Regions from separate parts of the Oceanobacillus sp. GQ8 genome, predicted to be linked through region 2. Evidence: a T-box and tRNA genes for the amino acid it is inferred to sense, from the RefSeq annotation. Region 2 holds a T-box; the other holds one or more tRNA genes.

Region 1 (11,069 bases), on a different contig from region 2:
ACGCCAATTCTCAGGAGCTGTAAAAGATCGAATCCCCCATCAAGCATATGTATCCATCCTTTTGCACATCATTTTCGTTCCACCGTTCTATAGATAGTAACGTTAACTATTATAACATATTTTGCCTTCAGACATGTGTAGAAAGATAAAACGATAATTAGGGTAAAATCTTGGGAATTCATTTTTCAAGGGACGTATTTTAACAAATAAAAAATCCCAAGTCCTTTTTTTAAAGACTTGAGATCGATATAATGATTTAAAATGCAAAGATACTTCTAAAAAAGTTTTTTAAATTATACCAAATCCATTCGAAGACCTGATCTACATGCTTTAATTCCCCATTTACATTCCCAACAGATGCCATTAACCCTTCACTTTCAATGGGGTTTTCAATAAGCTTGCCATTAATGAGGGTAACATTTCCATCAATGGTTCCCTTAATCACAAGATTACCATTTTTCACTAACAGGTCCCCTTCTACTGTTACATCTTCAGGCACAATCACCGTATCCCCTTCAATAACAAGGTTTTCCTGTTTGGAAACAACTAACTCACTATCCTGATTCCATGATGAAAAAATACCGCTCATCATAAAAACTAGAAATATGGCAGCTGCAGTAATAATGGGATGCGCTTTGAACCAACGTCCGTATTTCAGACGCTTTTTCTCAGTTGGAAGTTTTTTCATTACATTAGCAGTAAAATTAGCAGGCGCTTCTATATGTTCCGTACTTTGAAGCAGTGTGATCGTCCGCTTCAACTCACGAAAATGCTTCTGACAGTCTTCACATTCTTCCAGATGAAGACGCAGTTTCTTTTCTTCTTCGTTGGATAAATCGCCGTCCAAATACTGATGCATCAGTTTGGAGACTACATGATTACAATCCAAGTGAATCACACTCCTTTACACGTGACGAAGCCTTTTCCGTAAAGCTTCTCTCCCTCGATGGATCCGGGTCTTCACGGTTCCTAATGGAATATCCAGAATATCGCTAATTTCTTGTAGGGAGAATTCTTCCAAATAACGCAACATAATTATACTGCGATATTTCGGAGGAAGCTCTGAAATCTCTTGATGTATATAGCGCTGTAATTCCATACTCTCCACTTCTTCGCCAGGCAAACGGCCTTCATCAGCCATCTGTGAGTACATATTTAACCCTTCCGTTCCTTTAATCTCCGCATCTAGATAATAATCCGGCTTCCGTTTACGAATGCGGTCAATCGTTAGATTTGTTGCAATTCGATAGAGCCAAGTGGAAAATTTCCGTTTTTCATCAAAAGAATGGATGTTAACATATGCCCGAATAAAAGCTTCCTGTGCTATATCCTCCGCCTCGTGTGCATTACCAAGCATTCGATAGCAATGCTGATAGATTTTGCTTTGAAAAAATGAGACGATATCCTCAAAGGCGGATTGGTCCCCTTTTTTCACTTTTTTTATTTTCTCTCTTATAAATTGTTCCATACAAGTACCTCCGCCAATCATGCGGTATTTATCATACGTTTACTATGTAGAAAAGGTTTCATAAAAAATAAAAAAACTTTTTAGGTTTATCGTTCTAAGAAGATGGGTAGTTTCTTACTATATATTATACTAAATAGGAGGAAAGTTTTGTGAGTAATTCAACACTTTTACAAAAAATTGAACAATGTCGCGAAGAAATGCTTACATTAAGCAGGTCTCACGCCTTAACCTCAGAAGCTGTTGTAACCTCCAGTGTAAAATTAGACCAACTAATTAACGAATATCAAAACAACAAATAATTGTAAGTATGGTCACTATATACATCAAGATGTTAATCATAAATTGAAAAAGACATTAACACCCCTAAGGGCATTAAATGTCTTTTTTTGTTTTACTTTAATTTTTCACCAAACAAGGAACCCATCAATGCGACAGCTGTGGTGGCTGTTTTATTTTTCTCATCCAAGATCGGATTAACCTCGACAAATTCCGCTGAAGTGATGCATTCCGCTTCTGCGAGCATTTCCATTGCCAAATGACTCTCCCTATAGGACAATCCACCAATCACAGGTGTTCCGACTCCAGGAGCCTCTGAAGGATCCAGTCCATCCAAATCAAGGCTTAGATGCACTCCATCTGTTTTTTCTTTTAAGTATTGTATTGCTTCTTCCATAACGGCAGGCATACCCATGCGATCGATCTCATGCATCGAAAACACCTTAATCCCTTTTTCTTTTATTAGTGCCTTTTCACCAGGGTCCAGTGACCTTGCCCCAATGATGACAATGTTCTCTGGTTTTATCTTAGGTGTGTATGCAGCAATATTGGTTAACCTATCGTGGCCAATACCTAGGCTGACAGCAAGCGGCATGCCATGGATATTCCCTGATGGCGAAGTATCTTCTGAATTCAAATCACCGTGTGCATCGTACCAAATAACCCCTAGGTTCTCATAATGCTTTGATATTCCAGCAAGACTGCCAATTGCAATACTATGGTCTCCACCGAATACTAACGGGAAATTACCAGTTTGGATTTCTTTATCTACCATCTCGGAAAGCTTTTCATTTGCTTCAATTACTTGATCGAGATTTTTTAAATTGTTCTCCGCATTTATGGCTTGCTCCATGGATGGCCTATTTATTGGAATATCCCCTAAATCATGTACCTTTATATCCAGTTCATCCAGCTTTTCAATTGCGCCAGCATAGCGCAGAGCACTCGGTCCCATATCAACCCCACGTCGACTTTGCCCAAGATCCATAGGAACCCCAATAATTGAAATATCTTTTTTCATGTAAGCGCCTCCTCTATCTCTATTGTAGCCAAAAACCAAGGGATGACTCAACTCCACATTTGCATGAATATATATACAGAAAATTTAGGTTAAAGTGGGATGGTTAGTGTGTAGAGTGGTTGATTGGGTAGCATTTGAGGTCGATTGAGAGTGCGGAGTGGTTGATTGGAAGGCTATAACACCTATTCTAATGAACGACAAAAAAACAACTACATCAAATGTAGCTGTCTTAGGAATCGCTTATACTCGCTCCAACCGTGGAAGGCTTAATGGACAATGGCGTAATGCCTGCTTTTTCCCATGCCTTCATTAGTTCATCGGCTTTTTCCTCTGATGGCATGAACGCAATTCCGCAATCGCCACCTCCGGCTCCTGACGATTTACCTGCACCGCCATGTTCCTCCGCTAAATCACACAAGGTGCGAAGCAAAGGTGTTTCAATGGCTATGTTTGCCTGTCTTCCAACCTCGGATAGTGCTGTTCTGTTTTGTTTTACACCCGCTAACAATAAGACAACATCTTCTTGTTCCATGCCTTTTAGAAACGTAGATACTGCTTTTTCACTAGCATCGAGAAAGTCTTGGTAAGCGTTGGGGTTGCTGTCTTTAAGCAACATCAACTCATCTACCAGTTTGGCAGTGGAAGCGGGTTTTCCAGTCCATCCCACACAGACGTATACTGTGTCGGGCATGCCTACTGGCTTTAGCGAAAGATACTTCCAATCCTGTTCTACCAATTCACTTAAATTGCTCGTTTGTTTATATGCATCTTTAAGCCAATCTGCCTGAAATGATACATATTGTAAAAAGCCCCCATATGCTGAGGCAGCAACATCCGCTCCAGAACCATTTCCTTGAACATTCACATGTGCCAGTGCTGAAAGCTTAAACAATAGTTCCTGTTTATATGTAGGTAAATATTTTTTTAAAATAGCAGTAATAACAGAGGTTACGACCGCAGCGCTTGAACCCAAGCCATATTTTAAACCGGAGGCATCATCTAGCTCACTTTTAACCGAAATGGCAAAAGACCCAGGCTTAATATTCTGCTCATGAAGATAGGCCATTGCAATACGCATGGCCTCTTGTACAAATACTGTTTTTGGATTATCCGTATGTATTATAAGGCTCCCTTTTTCGAAGTCCCATTTAAGGTCCTCCAATTGAAAGTCATGAAGTGACACACGATTCTGCTCGCTCTCTTCAATGGTGGTATATACATAACGATTAACCGCCATTACCACTAATTGGTGATATGGTTCCAAAACGGCAAATTCGCCCGCTATCATTAACTTCCCAGGTACCTTTATTGTCATCGGTGAATGTGGCAATGGATTTCATCCCTTACAGATAGGTTACTCCCTGCCCAGGTCGGCTTAATCGAATATCGGCAACACCTGGAATGTTTCGGAGTGTATTTTCAATTACTTCCTCGTTTTCCGGTAAGTATAATACTTTCACGTTAGGTCCTGCATCAATTGTAAAATAGGCAGGTATCCCTTTTTCGCGCAAATCTCTCACCGTTTGCATGACAGTCATTGTCGTATCATGCCAATATGTAAATGGCGGGTTAGCACCAAGTGTGGTCGCGTGCATTTTTAGACAGTTTGCCTCAGCCACTTCTCCCACCTTTTGAAAGTCCCGTTCTTTAATTCCTTCTTTAATCTGGCTCATATCAGTAGGAATGCTATTAAGCCAGCCCTGATAAAATGGGGAAGTTTCTACAGTGCGTTTCATTCCAGCCCGACTCGAAACTTTTTTCGCTGTAGATGACAAAACAACTGCTGCAACTCGCAGATCCCAGTGCTCTGCTGGGGCGATAGGAACCGCAAAGGAATCACTTCCATCTTCCTCTGCACCCATTTCCCATTCGGCAAACCCTCCATAGATGGAACGGCAGGCTGAGCCTGAGCCTTGTCGAGTCAATGCGGAAAGTTCTCGATCTGACATGTTTAGCCCAATCGCCTTTGTACCAGCCGCTGCCAATGCAGCAAAACCAGAGGCAGATGAAGCAAATCCTGCAGCTGTCGGAACTTCATTTGTAGAATCGACCGCTGCATACAAAGACTTCCCTGCCTGTTGTCGAATAAGGTCAAGAAATCCAGATACACGTCTATATTGCTCCCCTTCCACAGCACGTTCATTTAAAATGAATTTGTCTTGGGTATACTCCTCCGAAAAATGTACGGTTGTAGTGGTAAAAAAGCCATCCAGCGTTAAAGAGAGTGAGCTGTTGGTTGGTAGTATAATGGATTCGTTTCGTTTTCCCCAATATTTAATCAAGGCAATATTTGTATGTGCTTTAGCTGTTGCCTTCATAATAGTCCCCTTTTTTACTATTTCTTATGGTGCCTTTTGAGCACGAATGGCCATACAGCATGTGCACCAAATTTTCTTAATTTCTCAGCAAGCAATCTTGAATGTACTTCATTTTGAGCAAGAGCAATAATACAACCGCCGTTACCGCCGCCTGTCAACTTCGCTCCAAGAGCACCTTCTTCACGTGCAAATTCAATAAGCTTGTTTAATCCTGTAGTACTAACTCCTAAGGCTTCTAACTCTTTCTGTGCCTCGTTCAGCATTTGACCAAGCAAATGCTTCCCTCTTTTCTCCAGCGCATCCTTAGCCTGATGGGTTAACTCTCCGATGCGGTCAAGCTTCCGTTGGATTTTACGAGGAGCCACGCGAAGTAAATGCGCTACAGATTCTACTGCCATTCTTGTATCTCCAATGCTGCCTGAATCAGCAACAACGAAATGAAAATCATCATTTAACTCAATGAACTCTGTAGGATTATCCTTTTCATACCATACAGGTAATTCAGAAGTAATCGTTAACGTATCAATGCCACTAGGCGCTCCGTGCGCAAACGTTTCTGCAATGTTTGCAAGCTTAAGAAGCTCCTCATCTGTGTGATCAATACTTGCATATGCGAATAATGATCGAATAACAGAGATCGCGACAGATGCACTAGAACCAAGTCCTTTTCCAGGAGGGACCGAGGATTTAATCCGAATTAACAGATCCGCTTCCGGCATTTCAAGGTATTCAAGGGTTCCACTAATACAACTGGCAATTCCTTGCAAGGATTCAGGAGCTAAATCCAGGGGTCCATGATAAAACGTGCTATCAATCACGACCGGCCCTGGCTCGTGTTCTACTATAGATTCTACACCTACCAAAGGAAACGGGATAGCGATAGCGGGTTGTCCGTGTACAACTGCATGCTCCCCAATTAGAATCAGTTTACTATGAGCTATTCCTATAGCTGTTTGTTCTGTAGTTGTAGCTTTTTCTGCACTCATTTTTTAATTTGTTCCACCAATTCTTTAGCTTTTCCGACACGGATTTCGTTTAGTTCCACTAACTTTCCTGCAACGATATCAATCATCTCCCCAGAAGCCCCTGCCGCTATTGCAACAGAGCGAGAATGTAATGCCATATGTCCTTTTTGAATACCATCTGTTACTAACGCTTTAAGCGCTCCAAGGTTTTGCGCTAATCCAACGGCAACAATGACCTGAGCCAATTCTTGTGCTGATTCCACATTCAATATATTTTGCGCTACCTTTGCAATAGGATGCACACGTATAGCGCCACCTACAGTTCCGACTGACATAGGCAATTCTAGTTCACCAACTAGGTTTCCCTCACTGTCCGTAGACCATGTAGTCATGGAACTATATTGTCCTGTTCTTGCTGCATAGGCATGTGCCCCAGCCTCAACTGCACGCCAATCATTTCCCGTAGCAATGACGATAGGATCAATTCCATTCATAATTCCTTTATTATGCGTGACCGCACGATAAGGGTCTGATGCTGCAAATTCGTATGCATGCACAACACCATCCCGTACTTCTTCACCAGAAAAGTCACCTGATTGAAGTAAATTGGCAGGAATGACACAGCGTGCCCGCGCAAGACATCTATCTGCATAATTAGAAAGAATTCTTAAGTAAACCTTCCCGTTTGTTAACGTCTCGACAGTAGGTGCTAATGACTCCACCATAGTATTAATTATATTCGCGCCCATTGCGTCACATGTATTTACATACAAATGCACAACGAGCATTTTACCATAAGCCGAATCAGACGCTTCGTTTAAGATCCTTACTTCCAGATCCTCAGCTCCCCCGCCTCTAGCAACCAGGCTTGGATAAGCAGCGTTAGCATCCTCAATAAGTGAGTCCTTTTCCCCTAGTAAGGATGCCTTAGCAGCGTCCAAATCAGGAGCACCCACTACTTGAATTTGCCCGATCATCACTCTTTCCGTGGCTTCCGTAGTGAATCCACCGGCTTCTCGAACAATCTTAGCAATATAACTGGCTGACGCTACCACAGATGGTTCTTCAATAGCCATTGGTACTACATATTCTTTCCCATTTATTAAGAAGTTCAATCCTACTCCTAAAGGAAGAGGGTATGTTCCAATCACATTTTCAATCATTTTATCTGCGGTTTCAGTAGAGAGCGGTTCATTGAAAGCTGCTGAGTCATTCGCAGAAAATTGTTGGGCATCTTGTAATAACTCTCTACGTTCTGCAACCGTCTTATTGTAGAAGCCTGGGATCCGGGAAGTTTTCATACGTCTTCATCCTTTTGTATACAATAATTATATATATAAACTTCGTATCAATTTTGTTAATAAAGTCTTAAATCTAACTTATTATAACACGTTTGGCATCTATATTTCCTTAAATAAAATCACTGTAACTATTATGTAAAAAAACGTGGTAAAATGCAAATAAACAAGGTTGTTTAACAATAAAAACGACCCTGTTTATCTACAATTACCATATTTATGTTGTTCACTATCGTTAAATAAAATGATGAGCCATGAAGGATTCGAACCTTCGACCCTCTGATTAAAAGTCAGATGCTCTACCAACTGAGCTAATGGCTCGTTTCCAAAAAAAAAGGCCTTAAAATAAAAAAATGGCTGGGCTACCAGGATTCGAACCTGGGATACACGGGATCAAAACCCGATGCCTTACCGCTTGGCTATAGCCCAACAATATAAAAATGGTGGAGGGGGGCAGATTCGAACTGCCGAACCCTGAGGGAGCGGATTTACAGTCCGCCGCGTTTAGCCACTTCGCTACCCCTCCGTATTGTTAACTATAAATTAATTATTATACATAAAAAGAAAAAATGGTGCCGGCCAGAGGACTTGAACCCCCAACCTACTGATTACAAGTCAGTTGCTCTACCAGTTGAGCTAGGCCGGCATAGGAATTTATCTCACCATGTATACCAGGGCATAATAATGGTGGAGGATGCAGGGCTCGAACCTGCGACCCCCTGCTTGTAAGGCAGGTGCTCTCCCAGCTGAGCTAATCCTCCATCAAGTCATGGTTCAATAAAATTTGGTGACCCGTACGGGATTCGAACCCGTGTTACCGCCGTGAAAGGGCGGTGTCTTAACCGCTTGACCAACGGGCCATAGAAATAAATTAAGATCGTGATTTAAAAGTAAATCGACAATTTGTTACATATCTCTCAAACCAACGAATTTTATTATAGCTTTTTCCTTACACTTTGTAAAGAGGAAAATACAATTTTTTTATCTTTTTTTCACTTGCTTCAAAATATGTTGAAACAACGCCGTTCTAGCCGACATATTTAGCAAAATTAATAGTTGGATTTAATCCATTTCCAACAAAACGTTCTAAAGAACTATCTTGTTTTTAACCGCTAGAGTTACTCAACATACTTTCTAATTGTAATTCAATTAGGTTATAATATAGAAGATCATTATAATGGAGGTATTTTTTATGTCTAATTTAATGCAAGGCAAGAATGTAGTCGTCATGGGTGTTGCAAGCGAACGAAGTATTGCCTGGGGAATAACAAAGTCATTACATAACGCAGGAGCAAACCTGATTTTTACTAACAGACAGGAACGTTCTTATCAAAAACTAACAAAGTTATTAGAAAAAAATAGTATAGAGCCAAAATTAATTGTATCATGCGATGTTGCGAGTGATGAAAGTATTACAGGTGCATTTGATGAGATAAAGGAGAAAGTTGGCGTCATTCACGGCGTGGTTCATTCCGTAGCATTCGCCAAGCGTGAGGAGCTTAAGGGCGAGTATGCTGATACATCACGCGACGGTTTCTTACTAGCACAGGAAATTAGTGCATTTTCTCTAGTGGCTGTAACAAAAGCTGCTAAACCACTTATGACAGAGGGTGGTAGCATTGTTACACAGACCTATCTTGGAGCAGAAAGAGTAATCCAAAATTACAATGTGATGGGTGTTGCCAAAGCTTCCTTAGAAGCAAGCATGCGTTACTTAGCAGAAGACGTTGGGAAGTATGGAATCCGTGTTAATGCCGTTTCAGCTGGTCCAATTAGAACTTTATCTGCAAAGGGTGTCGGCGGCTTTAATGAAAAACTTGGTATTATCGAAGAAAAAGCTCCGCTACGCAGAAATGTGGATCAGGATCAGGTAGGAGATGCTACTCTATTCTTCCTAAGTGACCTAGCTAGAGGGGTTACTGGAGAAGTCATGCACGTAGATTCCGGATACCACATTATCGGTGGATAATAAGATAGAACAGAAGACGCTTCTTTGCATTTCATCTTGCAAAAAGCGTCTTTTATTTTAGGGGGGATGTTATATATATGTATGATGCTTTCTTTTCTGTTGAAGGAAGCACATTTATTTCCTTCGATACGTCTCATCTAATTATGCTATTCATTTATTTAGTAGGCTTTATACTACTTATTCTTTTTAGCACGTTAAAAACAAGATCTAGCTATGGCCGTATTTATACCATGATAAAATGGTTCCTTTTCATTCTATTAGTACTATCAGAGGTTAGCTATCAAGCTTGGTCAGCAACTAGTGGAATCTGGAGTTTTAGGGAATATATCCCCTTGCATCTATGCGGTGTTGCTAGCATTACAGCAGCGATAGCTCTCTTACTTCAGAGCAAAAAACTTGCCACTTTAACTTTCTACATCGGATTTATTCCAGCCTTACTGGCGTTAATTACACCGGAGTTACCTTATGATTTTCCACATTTCCGTTTCTGGAAATTCTTTTTGCATCACACTGCCATATCTTGGGCGAACCTGTTTTTAATTCTCACAAGTTCTATCTCTTTAAAATACAGCTCCATGCTCAAATGCTATGGTTTACTACTCATCTACGCTGCATTTATTGGCTTTATCATCAATCCAGCTTTGGATTCTAATTACCTCTACCTCCGGGACACACCATTATCAAACACACCGTTAGACTATTTCGGTGATGGCGTGCTTTATTATGTAAATTTATGCCTAGTGGCACTTGCTGTCTTTTCGCTCCAATGGAGAATCGTTCGCTTCTTTAAAAAGGCCTAGAATTTCTTGTTTTACGGGGACTCATTCAAGTCCAGCCAGGATAACATTTCCGCAATTATAGAATTGATTTTTTGGTCAATAACTTCTTCACCATACTTTTCTTTAGCTCGCGTAATATTTTTTAACACTTCTTCGTTTAAGTCAATAACAGGGTTATCCTTCTCAAGCTCGTTGAACAGTTCTATCATTGCTTCGTTTCCTTCTTGTATACGGTCTATTGCATCACTATATTTCTGATAATCTTTTTCGTTAGCTTTCATTTTTTCATCACCTCTTTCTAGCTTAACCAAAAGCAAGTAATTTCATTTGATTTGGGAGGGGAAAATCCCCCTCCCTTGATTTATCTGGTGTAGTATCTTACATAATTAGGGTTAGCCGTGATATACAAGCCACTTTTAATTTGATACATATACCCACCGTCTACCGGGAACCTGTCCCGAATAACGGTAAACACTTCTCCACGATTTACAACCACGGCACGATCATTCCAATCAGCAGTGTTGTACGTCCAAAGAGAGTCTGTCACGATTTCGACGTATCCCTGACCAGTTCCACCATCATCCTTCTTTACCAATCCAAGATAAGAGGCAATCGAATCAGCTAGTGCTTTCCCGGTATTATCCATGACCCCATTGTTACGCATTTTTACAATATCAATCGTAGAATCCATAAACCCACCTTCAATAAGGATGGCTGGCATATTTGATTCTCGTAACATATGAAAGTTTGCCGACTTGACGCCACGATCCCGTAATCCCATCGCTGTTACAATACTCGGGTGTATAGCTTGAGCTAGGGTATTACCAGAAGAGGATCCAGGATAATGATACGTTTCGGTACCTGTCCAAGTTCCCCACTGTCCTGTATTGGCATTATGATGATAGGATACCAAGATATCAGCATTGGCGTTGTTTGCTTTATTCGTTCTCGTTGTTAACGGTACGTCTGTGTTTC
Region 2 (11,069 bases):
GCTTAAGCAACGCATGATCCCAGCACAGCGTGTTTTGACTGGTGAGAATAAACGATTAATTATTCAAATGATGCAATTATATGATTTGGAAACATTTGAAATAGAAAAGTCCCTTTTGTGGGCACTTACAGAGGACAATGTGCTTCACTCTGAAGAATTTAAAACAGCGTGCCATGATTTATTTAAATCAAAGTACAAAGAAACAGATATACAGCTAACCGAAAAACAATCGAGCCCAACACAGATACCATCTCAAGAAGTGGTGACGAAGGAAGATCAATTAGTTATGGAACTTGAAAAGATCTCTCCCAAACAGTTATTAGAGGATCTATCAAGCGGTAACCATGCTTCTGATCAGGATATGAAAGTCATCAGAGAGGTTATGACAACACAAGGACTTCCTTCTCCAGTCATGAATGTATTAATTCATTATGTGCTACTCCAAACTAATATGAAGCTATCCAAAGCCTACTTGGGGAAAATAGCCAGCCATTGGTCGCGAGCCAATTTAAAGACTGCGAAGGAAGCGATGGCTTTTGCGAAGAGAGAAACAAAGAATTTCCAAAAAGGCAACCAAGCTACCTCGGGCTATAGAAAACCGGCCTCGAAAGAAATTATTCCGGATTGGTTCAAGGAGCGGAAGAAAAAGCAACCCTCCACTGCGAAGGAACAAAATATAGATAAAGAAAAAGAACAACAGGAAATTGAGGCATTGCTACGCCAATTTTCAGGTGAAAATAAATAAAAATAATCATTTGCAAGGATGATTGAGATGAAACCAGTACAATCTGAATTAAAACGCTGGATGGAGCAAAATGAAAATTTCCAGGAAAACTATAACCGTACTAGACAGGAAGTATTAGCTGATCCGGAAATAAAGGAATTTTTAGCTGCACATCCCGAATTAAAAAAGAACGAGATTAATAAGAGTTTAATAAAGCTCTACGAGTATAAGACACAGTCAAAACAATGTGATCGTTGTAAGTCTTTTGGTAGTTGCCAGAATATGCTCCAGGGCTATTCGCCAATTCTACACGTGGAAGATAACGAAATTCATCTTTCCTATGAAAAATGCCATAGTAGAGTTGATTATGAGAGGCAGCAAAAGCAGCATAAACTAATTAAAAGTCTATTTATGCCTAAGGAAATCATGCGGGCAACAATCGCTGATATTGACAGTGATCCCGAGCGAAGTGAGGCTGTTAGGCAGCTTTTACATTTTGTGGGACAGGTTAAAGAAGGGTTACCTAAAAAGGGAATCTACTTTTACGGGCCATTTGGCGTAGGAAAAACGTATTTTCTTGGTGCTTTAGCAAATCTGTTGAAGGAGAAAAACATTTCCTCGACTTTAATTTATATGCCGGAGTTCGTAAGGGAAATAAAAGCTTCTTTTAAGGATGACTCGATTAATGATAAAATCGATTACTTTAAAAAGGCAGACGTCTTAATGCTTGACGATATTGGAGCAGAACTTCATTCAGCTTGGTTCCGTGATGAAATTCTTGGATCTATTTTGCAATATCGCATGATGGAGGGACTGCCGGTGTTTTTCACATCCAACTACAGTATGGATCAGTTAGAGGGTCATTTGGCTACAACACGTGGGGGCGTAGAGGAAGTGAAGGCAGGTAGAATTATGGAACGAATAAAACAAGTAAGCAAAGAAGTGCGCATTGCTGGAGGAAACCGAAGAGAATCCTAGCTTGTTTGTGCTTGAAACTAGGTAGGTTAACAAGAAGGTCTCCATTTTCCTTTTTAAAAAAGCTGGTGATAGAGTTTAGGAACTCTGTTACCAGTTTTTTCTTTTTATTTACTATATTGACTAGTTTCAGTTGTTTATTCATTTTTTGCTCTCCTCGTCCATATAATGTAACAGTTTGGTGTTGGGTGAGGGTGATGATGATTGCTTGAAGTATATTTTGAGTCAGATAAAGAAGTAATCCGATTCTGTGAACTGCTATTTCGCTACAATAAGGGAATCGAGTTACACTGGAAAACCAATAAAGATTGGGGGAATCATATATTATTTGAAAAAGAGATAAAGTCAAATGAACTATTTGATGCCATTTCGAAGGCGATGGTTGAAGTATTTGTTACCCACCGTTTAACAGCAATGATAAACGCCATTATTGAAGAATATTATTATTATACAAACCAAGATGAAATGGAAAAAATACTTGAATTAACACAATGGATATTTGCAGGGGAAGATGAGGACAGTCAACGTGTCAGAAAAGACAAAGATCCTAGGCAACTCTTAATGTCGCTATTTATGGCAAATATAAAAAATACGCCTACGGTACATTATGACTCTATTGTAAAGTTTCGCTTAAACGCTTTTAAAGACAAGCTAGTTCATTATGTAGGATTGGCAATAGATGAGTTCAAACGGGAAGAGGACCATCAAGAGTTTGTTTATTTGCTCCGTGAATACATTGCTAAAAAAGAGCCTAGCTTTAAAATTATTCATATTTTACAGGGCGATCCCTTTTCCTTTTTTAAGCAGAATGGAAAAAGGTTGTCTAAAATGGAACTACACTTGCTCATGCAAAAGGAACCGTTATATATTGTCGGGCTTGATGAGGATGAACTTAATTTGGCACCGCTTGTAGCCATGGCTCCAGAGAAAATTAAAATTTATGGAGATCATCCATCAGAGCCAAAAACTCTAACAGTTATTAATGTTTTTCAGGAAAGAGTAGACTTTGAACCATACAATAATTTTCCTTTCGGTTTTTACTTAAACAATCGCCAAAAATAGGGCTTGCATTTCTGTATAGCAACAGATATAATACTGATTATAAATTATCTCAACTTAAAGGTTTTGAGAAGGACATGATTTGTTGGACTGAGTTAGTACAGAGATGGGAGCCTTGGCTGTAAGCTTCCTCTATACCATCAACTGATTACCCCCTTTGAACCCTGCTGTGGAAATGAAGTAAATAGCAGCGTATGATCTGCGTTAAAGATGTTATGAAGCCGTAATTTATTGTTACGGAAACTTGGGTGGAACCACGACGTGTCAGCGCTCGTCCCTTTGCAAATAGGCAGAGGGATGGGCGCTTTTTAATTGTAGAGAAGGAGTGAGCAGAAATGTCAGAAGCAGTAACAATTATTTTCCCTGACGGAGCTGAAAAACAGTTTCCATTAGGAACAACAGGAGAAGATATTGCAAGTTCTATCTCCAGTGGACTAAAAAAGCAGGCAGTTGCAATTAAACTGGATGGTGAGCTAGTTGATTTAAAACGTGAACTTTACCACGGTGGCAAAATAGAAATCGTTACCTATAAAAATGAGGAAGGCATTGAAGTAATGCGCCATTCTACAGCTCATTTGATGGCACAAGCAATCAAGCGCTTGTATGGTGACGTTAATTTTGGTGTAGGTCCAGTGATTGAAGAGGGATTCTATTATGATATCGAGATGGATCACTCTGTAACGCCAGAAGACCTACCAAAAATCGAAAAAGAAATGAAGCGTATTGTGGATGAAAGCTTAGAAATTAATAGGATAGAAGTATCCCGTAACGAAGCAAAAGAAATGTTTAAGGACGACCAACTCAAACAAGAATTAATTGATGCCATTCCTGAAGAGGAACAAGTGACAATCTATAAACAAGGTGAATTCTTTGATCTTTGTCGCGGTATTCACGTTCCATCTACGAATAAAATAAAGGCATTTAAATTGTTAAGCATCTCTGGGGCATATTGGCGTGGAGATAGTAATAATCAACAACTACAACGTATCTACGGAACAGCTTTTGAAAAGCAAAGCCAAGTGGATGAGTATTTGCGCATTTTGGAAGAACGTAAAGAACGAGACCACCGTAAATTAGGCAAAGAGCTTGAGATATTTACTGTTTCACAAAAAGTTGGACAAGGGCTTCCTCTATGGCTTCCAAAGGGTGCTACTATTCGCCGTAACATTGAACGTTATATTGTAGACCTTGAGGAACGCTTAGGTTATGACCATGTATACACCCCAGTACTGGGTAGTGTTGACCTATATAAAACAAGTGGCCACTGGGATCACTACCAGGATGACATGTTCCCTGTAATGGAGATGGATAATGAAGAATTAGTTTTACGTCCTATGAACTGTCCACATCATATGATGGTGTATAAAAACCAACTATATAGTTACCGTAACTTACCTGTAAGGATTGCAGAGTTAGGAACAATGCACCGTTATGAAATGTCTGGTGCCTTGGCTGGTTTGCAGCGTGTACGTGCGATGACATTAAACGATGCCCATATCTTTGCTCGTCCTGATCAATTGAAGGATGAATTTATCCGGGTAGTAGAGTTAGTACAAAAAGTATATGAAGACTTTGGTATCGAAGATTATTATTTCCGTCTATCCTATCGTGACCCAGAGGATAAAGAGAAGTATGTAGATAATGATGCAATGTGGGAAAAAGCACAAGCCATGCTGAAGGAAACAATGGAAGAAATGAATGTAGAGTACATCGAGGCCGAAGGAGAGGCTGCTTTCTACGGACCAAAGCTTGATGTACAGGTGAAAACAGCTCTTGGTAAGGATGAGACACTCTCCACGGTGCAGCTTGACTTCCATCTGCCAGAACAATTCGATCTAACTTATATTGGGGAAGATGGAAAAGAGCACCGTCCTGTAGTAATTCACCGAGGTGTTGTTTCTACAATGGAACGCTTTGTTGCATTCTTAATTGAGGAATACAAAGGAGCATTCCCGACTTGGTTAGCTCCCGTTCAAGTAAAAGTGATACCTGTATCTCCACAAGTTCATCTCGAGTATGCCAAAAAAGTGGCCGATGACCTTCGTTTAGAAGGGGTACGTGTATCCCTTGATGAAAGAGACGAGAAAATCGGGTACAAAATACGGGAAGCACAAACACAGAAAATCCCATTTGCGCTTGTTCTTGGTGATAATGAGATTAATGAAAATGCCGTGAATGTAAGACGATATGGTGAAAAAGCTTCCAACACCTTATCTTTTGAGGCATTTAAACAATTAATTAAAGAAGAAATAACAAGTAAAACTTTATTTAAAAAATAGATATCTAAAGGGTAAATCCGTTTTCTAAAGGATTTACCCTTTTTAAATGCAGATATCTATGATAGAATAGATTTTGGTTAAGAACTCATTGTTGTTTACCATGTGTTGACAGCAGTGTTTTTAAATGATATGATAATTAAGTTGAAAACATTATATGATCTTAAGACAAGAAGAAGCACCCGCTTCTCACCTGATCGACGCTTTATTGCAGTTGACTGGTTCCGAACTTTTTAAAACGATTGGAGACGTGTGGGTGCATTTTGTACCGACACTTTTTTAATGTATATGATTCGCTTGTCAATAGAGATCAGAAACACGCAAAATAACTTTGGAGGTGGCTGGCTATTAGCAAAGATATGAATGTTAATGAGAAAATCCGTGCTAGGGAAGTACGTCTTATTGATTCAAACGGTGATCAGCTTGGAGTGAAATCACGCCAGGAAGCACTTGAAATCGCACAAACAAGAAACCTAGATTTAGTGTTAGTTGCACCGAATGCGAAACCGCCTGTTTGTCGGATTATGGATTACGGTAAATTCCGTTTTGAACAACAGAAGAAAGAAAAAGAAGCACGTAAGAAACAAAAAATCATTAATGTTAAAGAAGTACGCTTTACTCCAGGAATTGGCGATCATGATTTTGAAACAAAACTTAAGAACGCTAGAAAATTCCTAGAGAAGGGTGATAAGGTAAAAGCAGCAGTCCGTTTTCGTGGACGTGCTATTACCCACAAGGAGCTTGGACGTGAGGTGCTAGATCGTTTCGCTGAAGAAGTGAAAGATATTGCAACCGTTGAAACCAAGCCAAAAATGGAAGGTCGTAATATGTTTATGATGATCGCTCCAGTTAACGAAAAATAATATTTGGACAGCTTACGAGGAGGAAATAACTATGCCAAAAATGAAGTCCCATAAAGGTTCTCAAAAACGTTTTAAGAAGACTGGAACTGGAAAACTTAAACGCGCACATGCTTACACAAGCCATATGTTCGCAAACAAATCTCAAAAACAAAAACGTAAACTTCGTAAAGGTACTGTTGTATCTGCAGGAGATTTCAAACGTATCAAAACAATGCTTCCATACAAATAAGTTAAGAAGCACATACGAATAAAAAGACTACTATGAGATGTATTTTAGGAGGGAATTTATATGCCACGTGTAAAAGGTGGAACAGTAACGCGTCAACGTCGTAAACGCGTCCTTAAATTAGCAAAAGGTTATTATGGTTCAAAGAGAACGTTATTTAAAACAGCAAAACAACAAGTAATGAAATCAGGTCAGTATGCTTATCGTGACCGCAGACAGAAAAAACGTGATTTCCGTAAACTATGGATCACACGTATTAATGCTGCAGCTCGTTTGAACGACCTTTCATACAGCAAATTAATGCACGGTTTAAAAGTTGCTGGTATTGATATCAACCGTAAAATGCTTTCAGATCTTGCTATTAATGATGAGCAAGCATTCGCTCAATTAGCAGAAAAAGCTAAACAAGCCGTTAAGTAAAAAACGTTTAGGTACATCCGTTTCTAGTGGAGCTTAGTCTCCATCTGATTCGGCCCTAAATGATAGAAGACCAAATCTTTTATTTTATAAGAGATCTGGTCTTTTTTAAATAGCATAATACATAGACACATAAAAAAAACACAAGTATTCTATTAACGATTTACTAGTGCAAAGTAGTGGAGGCCAATTTTGAATTTATCAAGTAAGTAATTAAGAGAAGGAAGGTATTTCAATGAACGAGTTGAATGGATTGCTGCTATATCTTCTAGGCGTTAATATCATTGCATTTATTATGATGGGTTTAGATAAGCAAAAAGCAAAAAAGAGACAATACCGTATACCCGAAAGGACGTTCTGGCTTTTAGCGATTGTTGGGGGATCTCTAGGGGCGATTATTGGAATGCAACGATATAGACACAAAACCAAGCATAAAACGTTTGTATGGGGTATGCCTATCTTGCTATTAGTCAATATTGTTTCCATTGTATATCTGTTTTATTCCATTTAAAACTTTACATAACGCTCTATTCGGGCATAATCCGACAATGACCATCATATAATGAGGTGAGGAGGTGGGCAAAGAAGCTTGAGCAGGCTCTGAAGCGAGGAGGTTTGTTATGGAGCTGTTTGGAAATTACCTGATGGCGTTTATTGAAACAGGAGGATTTTTGGCACCGTTGTTATTCATCAGCTTTCATTTATTAAGGCCGTTATTTTTCCTTCCAGTTGTTTTCATTTGTATCTCCGGAGGGGTGCTGTTTGGTGCAGTTGCTGGTAGTGTCTATTCATTAATTGGTATTACGTTATCCAGTATTATGTTCTACTATGTAATTCGTTGGATGCCCGGAACGTTTAATAAATTAGTCCGTGTCAAACAAAAGTTAATCGGGAAGCAGACCTCGTTCACACCATCTCAGATTGCATTACTTAGGCTTGTGCCATTTATACATTTCCACTTACTTTCCCTATGTTTAATGGAAATAACAGCTGGCTTTAAGGATTATACAAAGTCTGCACTAATTACCAACATTCCATTAGCCTTTGTTTACACCTCCATTGGTCAATGGATTTCTAATTTAACCCCACTTCATATCTGCATTTTTCTAATGGCTCTGCTTCCTTTATTATACTTATTGAGAAGAAAAGAGATAATAATTAAATGGAATGAATTCTTCCACCCAGCGACATAATTTAATGAATAAACCACTCATCTGATGATGAGTGGTTTTTAGTTTGTTTTATAATATTTACTCAATGCTTGTAAGAAGCAACTGATTTATTGGATGCTTCCATTCAATACTTGCATAGGGATATCGCATTAAAATTTCTTTCTCCATAAAATAAAGATCATCTCTCGTAAGCCCTTTTAGTTCAAGGGGATCTCTTACCGTAACATGAATGTTAACTACTTCAAATGCATCCTCGGTTGTACCTAAATACTTTTCTCCTTCAAATAAACAACCTTTATAGACAAACTGCACATTTTTTTTACTGTTATTAGGTTCATCGAGAAAGAAAAATTCATTTGCTTCCTTAGCCAGACGCAGCCGCCGTGAAGGATTGCGATAATATTGTATTAATGTATAAACGAGGAGTACCAGTGCGATGATAACTAGTACGCGAAATAGAATCACAATCATAAAGATACACGTCTCCCTGCAGATTAATACTCGTTATACGTATAACAAGGGAGGAAGGTTTCACTTTTGACAAAAAAATTTAAGGACTTTAACATTGTCTTGTTTAATATTAAAGGTCCAATCATGTTAAAATGAACTGATTGTAAATTTGATAGAGAAACACTGGACAAGTGTGTCGCTATCAAACGTATACAAATTGTAGCTAGATGGAAATAGGGGAGAGGTTGATTACATGCCATATACATTGAAAGTAAAATTAGTTGATGATGAAGCAACATTACCATTCCGCGCAAATGGAGGGGATGCTGGGATGGATTTATTCTCAATAGAAGACAAAACAATTAAAGCAGGCGAGTCAGCTTTAGTAAGAACGGGGATTCAAATTGAGTTACCACAAGGAACAGAGGCGCAGGTAAGACCTAGAAGTGGGTTAGCGTTAAAGCACTCTGTTACGGTTCTGAATAGTCCTGGAACAATTGATGAGGGGTATCGGGGGGAGATAAAAGTAATCTTAATTAACCATGGGAAAGAGGATTTCCAGGTTTTGAAACAAATGCGAATTGCCCAAATGGTTGTCGCTCCTGTCGCACAAGTAAATCTTATTGAAACAGTCACCCTGTCTGAAACTGCTAGAGATAAAGGGGGATTTGGTTCCTCTGGAAAATAAATGAGGATGCCTTTTCAAAACTACGTTTCTGTTTTGTTATTTTTCAAAAAACGGTTATACTGTAAGGGAACATTATAATATAGGAGGTACTGGTACATATATGGCAAAACTAGATGAAACATTAACAATGCTAAAGGATTTAACGGACGCTAAAGGGATTTCTGGTAATGAAAAAGAAGCAAGAGAAGTAATGCAAAAATATATCTCTCCATATGCAGATGAGGTGTATACCGATAATCTAGGGAGTTTAATAGCTAAAAAAGCTGGCGATGAAAATGGACCAAGCATTATGGTTGCAGGTCATTTGGATGAGATTGGCTTTATGGTAACTCGAATCGATGAGAAAGGCTTCGTTTATTTCCAAACCATTGGCGGATGGTGGAACCAAGTTATGCTCGCACAACGTGTAACGATTATGGGAAATAAAGGAGATGTAACTGGTGTAATTGGTTCAAAACCACCACATATTCTCTCTGCAGAAGTACGTAAGAAACCTGTAGATATCAAAGATATGTTTATTGATATTGGCGCTTCAAGTAAGGAAGAGGCAAAAGAATTTGGTGTAAAACCTGGAGATTCCATAGTTCCTTATTTTGAGTTTACCCAAATGAATAACGAGAAGTTGCTAATGGCAAAGGCTTGGGATAATCGTATCGGATGTGCTATCGCAATTGAAGTGTTAAAACAGTTAAAAGATACTGATCATCCTAACGTTGTATATGGAGTGGGAACTGTTCAGGAAGAAGTCGGACTGCGTGGTGCTAAGACAGCTGCACATACGATAAAGCCAGATATTGGTTTTGGTGTGGATGTAGGAATTGCTGGAGATATGCCAGGTGTATCAGACAAAGATGCTGACAGTAAGCTAGGAGAAGGCCCACAGATTGTTTTATATGATGCTTCTATGATATCTCACAAAGGAGTTAGAGATCTTGTATTAGCGACAGCTGATGAGAACAACATTCCTTATCAGTACACTTCTATCGCGGCTGGTGGTACGGACTCAGGTTCTATTCATTTAACTGCAAATGGTGTACCGTCATTATCTATCACGGTAGCTACTCGCTATATACATTCTCATGCAGCAATTTTGCATCGTGATGATTTTGAAAATGCTGTGAAAATTATTGTAGAAACCATAAAAAAACTGGACGCAGATACAGTAAAGGACATTGTGCTAAGTTAAGCAGGGAGATACGGAAATACGGAAATACCTTGCTTAGACTAAAGAGTATAGAATAAAGAAACGCCGAACGTTATTGGAACTCTAAAAGAGTTCCAATAACGTTCGGCTTTTACATGCCCACTTTATTTTGTGAAATTATGCTAAGTAACTGTTCATTACCTTAGTTACATAATTTTGTGTTTCTTTAAATGGTGGAATACCTTGATGTTTGTCAACATTACCTGGACCAGCATTATAGGCAGCAAGTGCCAATTCCATATTTCCGTTATATCGACTAAGCATCTGACTTAAGTATTTTGTTCCGCCTTCGATGTTTTGCTGTGCGTCAAATGGATTTGTTACTCCAAGTCCTCTAGCTGTAGCGGGCATCAGTTGCATAAGACCTTGGGCACCAGCAGTACTACGTGCGTTTTGGTTATAATTGGATTCATTTTTAATAACCGCATGAATCAGTTTTTCATCCAAGCCATACTTTGTCGCTGCTTCTTGTACATATGTATTATACTGTGAAGTAACACCAGTTGCCCCTGTTGTGAAAGAGGTCGATGGACTGGATTGTATTGCAGTATAAAGAGTATTCATATTTGAAACATTTTTATTTAAATCAGCACTCTGAGTTGTTGCCTGGTTTATTCTTTCCTGGAGCATTTGTTTAAATGCTAATTCCATCATGGGGGAACCATTAGAGTAAGGACTTGAGCCAGAGGATGTTGTCATCGTAGCCATTGCCTGATATTGAATCATTTGTTGTAACTCTCTTATCTCCATAGTAACTGCCCCCTTTCTCTTTTAAAATAGCTTACAGGATTATTTTACTATAATCTATCTATTATGCAATATAAATTTAAACTGGAATAATAGACTTACCCGCTTCTTCTAGTAAGTTTTTATAAAAAGGATCTTCCCCGATGCAGACAATTCGATCACATAATGAGATAATTTCATCCATATCATGGGAAGTGTAAACGATGATTTTGCCTTCATCCTTAGCTAATCGTTTTAGATAGTTGCCGATCTCTTTGCGCGATTTAAG

Evidence for each region. The T-box of region 2 lies ahead of thrS (threonine--tRNA ligase). A T-box ahead of a tRNA ligase gene usually reads a tRNA of that ligase, here a tRNA-Thr.
Region 1: it has a tRNA-Thr gene. The T-box ahead of thrS (threonine--tRNA ligase) is inferred to sense a tRNA for this amino acid. The anticodon was not compared.

What each region holds. Positions count from the first base shown of each region.
Region 1 covers NZ_JCAXEV010000006.1:308,419-319,487, forward strand. The annotation lists gene cdaA (diadenylate cyclase CdaA) at 1-47, opposite strand, end outside; gene rsiW (anti-sigma-W factor RsiW) at 257-889, opposite strand; gene sigW (RNA polymerase sigma factor SigW) at 905-1,468, opposite strand; gene AC6CHS_RS18690 (aspartyl-phosphate phosphatase Spo0E family protein) at 1,618-1,767, shown strand; gene rocF (arginase) at 1,860-2,765, opposite strand; gene AC6CHS_RS18700 (phosphomevalonate kinase) at 2,995-4,095, opposite strand; gene mvaD (diphosphomevalonate decarboxylase) at 4,109-5,083, opposite strand; gene mvk (mevalonate kinase) at 5,101-6,069, opposite strand; gene AC6CHS_RS18715 (hydroxymethylglutaryl-CoA reductase, degradative) at 6,066-7,349, opposite strand; tRNA gene AC6CHS_RS18720 (tRNA-Lys) at 7,595-7,667, opposite strand; tRNA gene AC6CHS_RS18725 (tRNA-Gln) at 7,701-7,775, opposite strand; tRNA gene AC6CHS_RS18730 (tRNA-Tyr) at 7,788-7,872, opposite strand; tRNA gene AC6CHS_RS18735 (tRNA-Thr) at 7,917-7,992, opposite strand; tRNA gene AC6CHS_RS18740 (tRNA-Val) at 8,032-8,107, opposite strand; tRNA gene AC6CHS_RS18745 (tRNA-Glu) at 8,132-8,206, opposite strand; gene fabI (enoyl-ACP reductase FabI) at 8,539-9,315, shown strand; gene AC6CHS_RS18755 (YwaF family protein) at 9,393-10,115, shown strand; gene AC6CHS_RS18760 (atypical membrane-integrating protein (Mistic protein)) at 10,127-10,375, opposite strand; gene AC6CHS_RS18765 (N-acetylmuramoyl-L-alanine amidase) at 10,456-11,069, opposite strand, start outside.
Region 2 covers NZ_JCAXEV010000001.1:98,900-109,968, forward strand. The annotation lists gene AC6CHS_RS00495 (replication initiation and membrane attachment family protein) at 1-745, shown strand, start outside; gene dnaI (primosomal protein DnaI) at 773-1,702, shown strand; gene ytxC (putative sporulation protein YtxC) at 1,904-2,761, shown strand; T-box leader at 2,816-3,040, shown strand; gene thrS (threonine--tRNA ligase) at 3,094-5,037, shown strand; ribosomal protein L20 leader region at 5,199-5,321, shown strand; gene infC (translation initiation factor IF-3) at 5,394-5,897, shown strand; gene rpmI (50S ribosomal protein L35) at 5,929-6,126, shown strand; gene rplT (50S ribosomal protein L20) at 6,187-6,543, shown strand; gene AC6CHS_RS00530 (DUF1294 domain-containing protein) at 6,776-7,051, shown strand; gene AC6CHS_RS00535 (TVP38/TMEM64 family protein) at 7,161-7,733, shown strand; gene AC6CHS_RS00540 (sigma-w pathway protein ysdB) at 7,791-8,183, opposite strand; gene dut (dUTP diphosphatase) at 8,416-8,850, shown strand; gene AC6CHS_RS00550 (M42 family metallopeptidase) at 8,951-10,036, shown strand; gene AC6CHS_RS00555 (lytic transglycosylase domain-containing protein) at 10,172-10,804, opposite strand; gene AC6CHS_RS00560 (ABC transporter ATP-binding protein) at 10,881-11,069, opposite strand, start outside.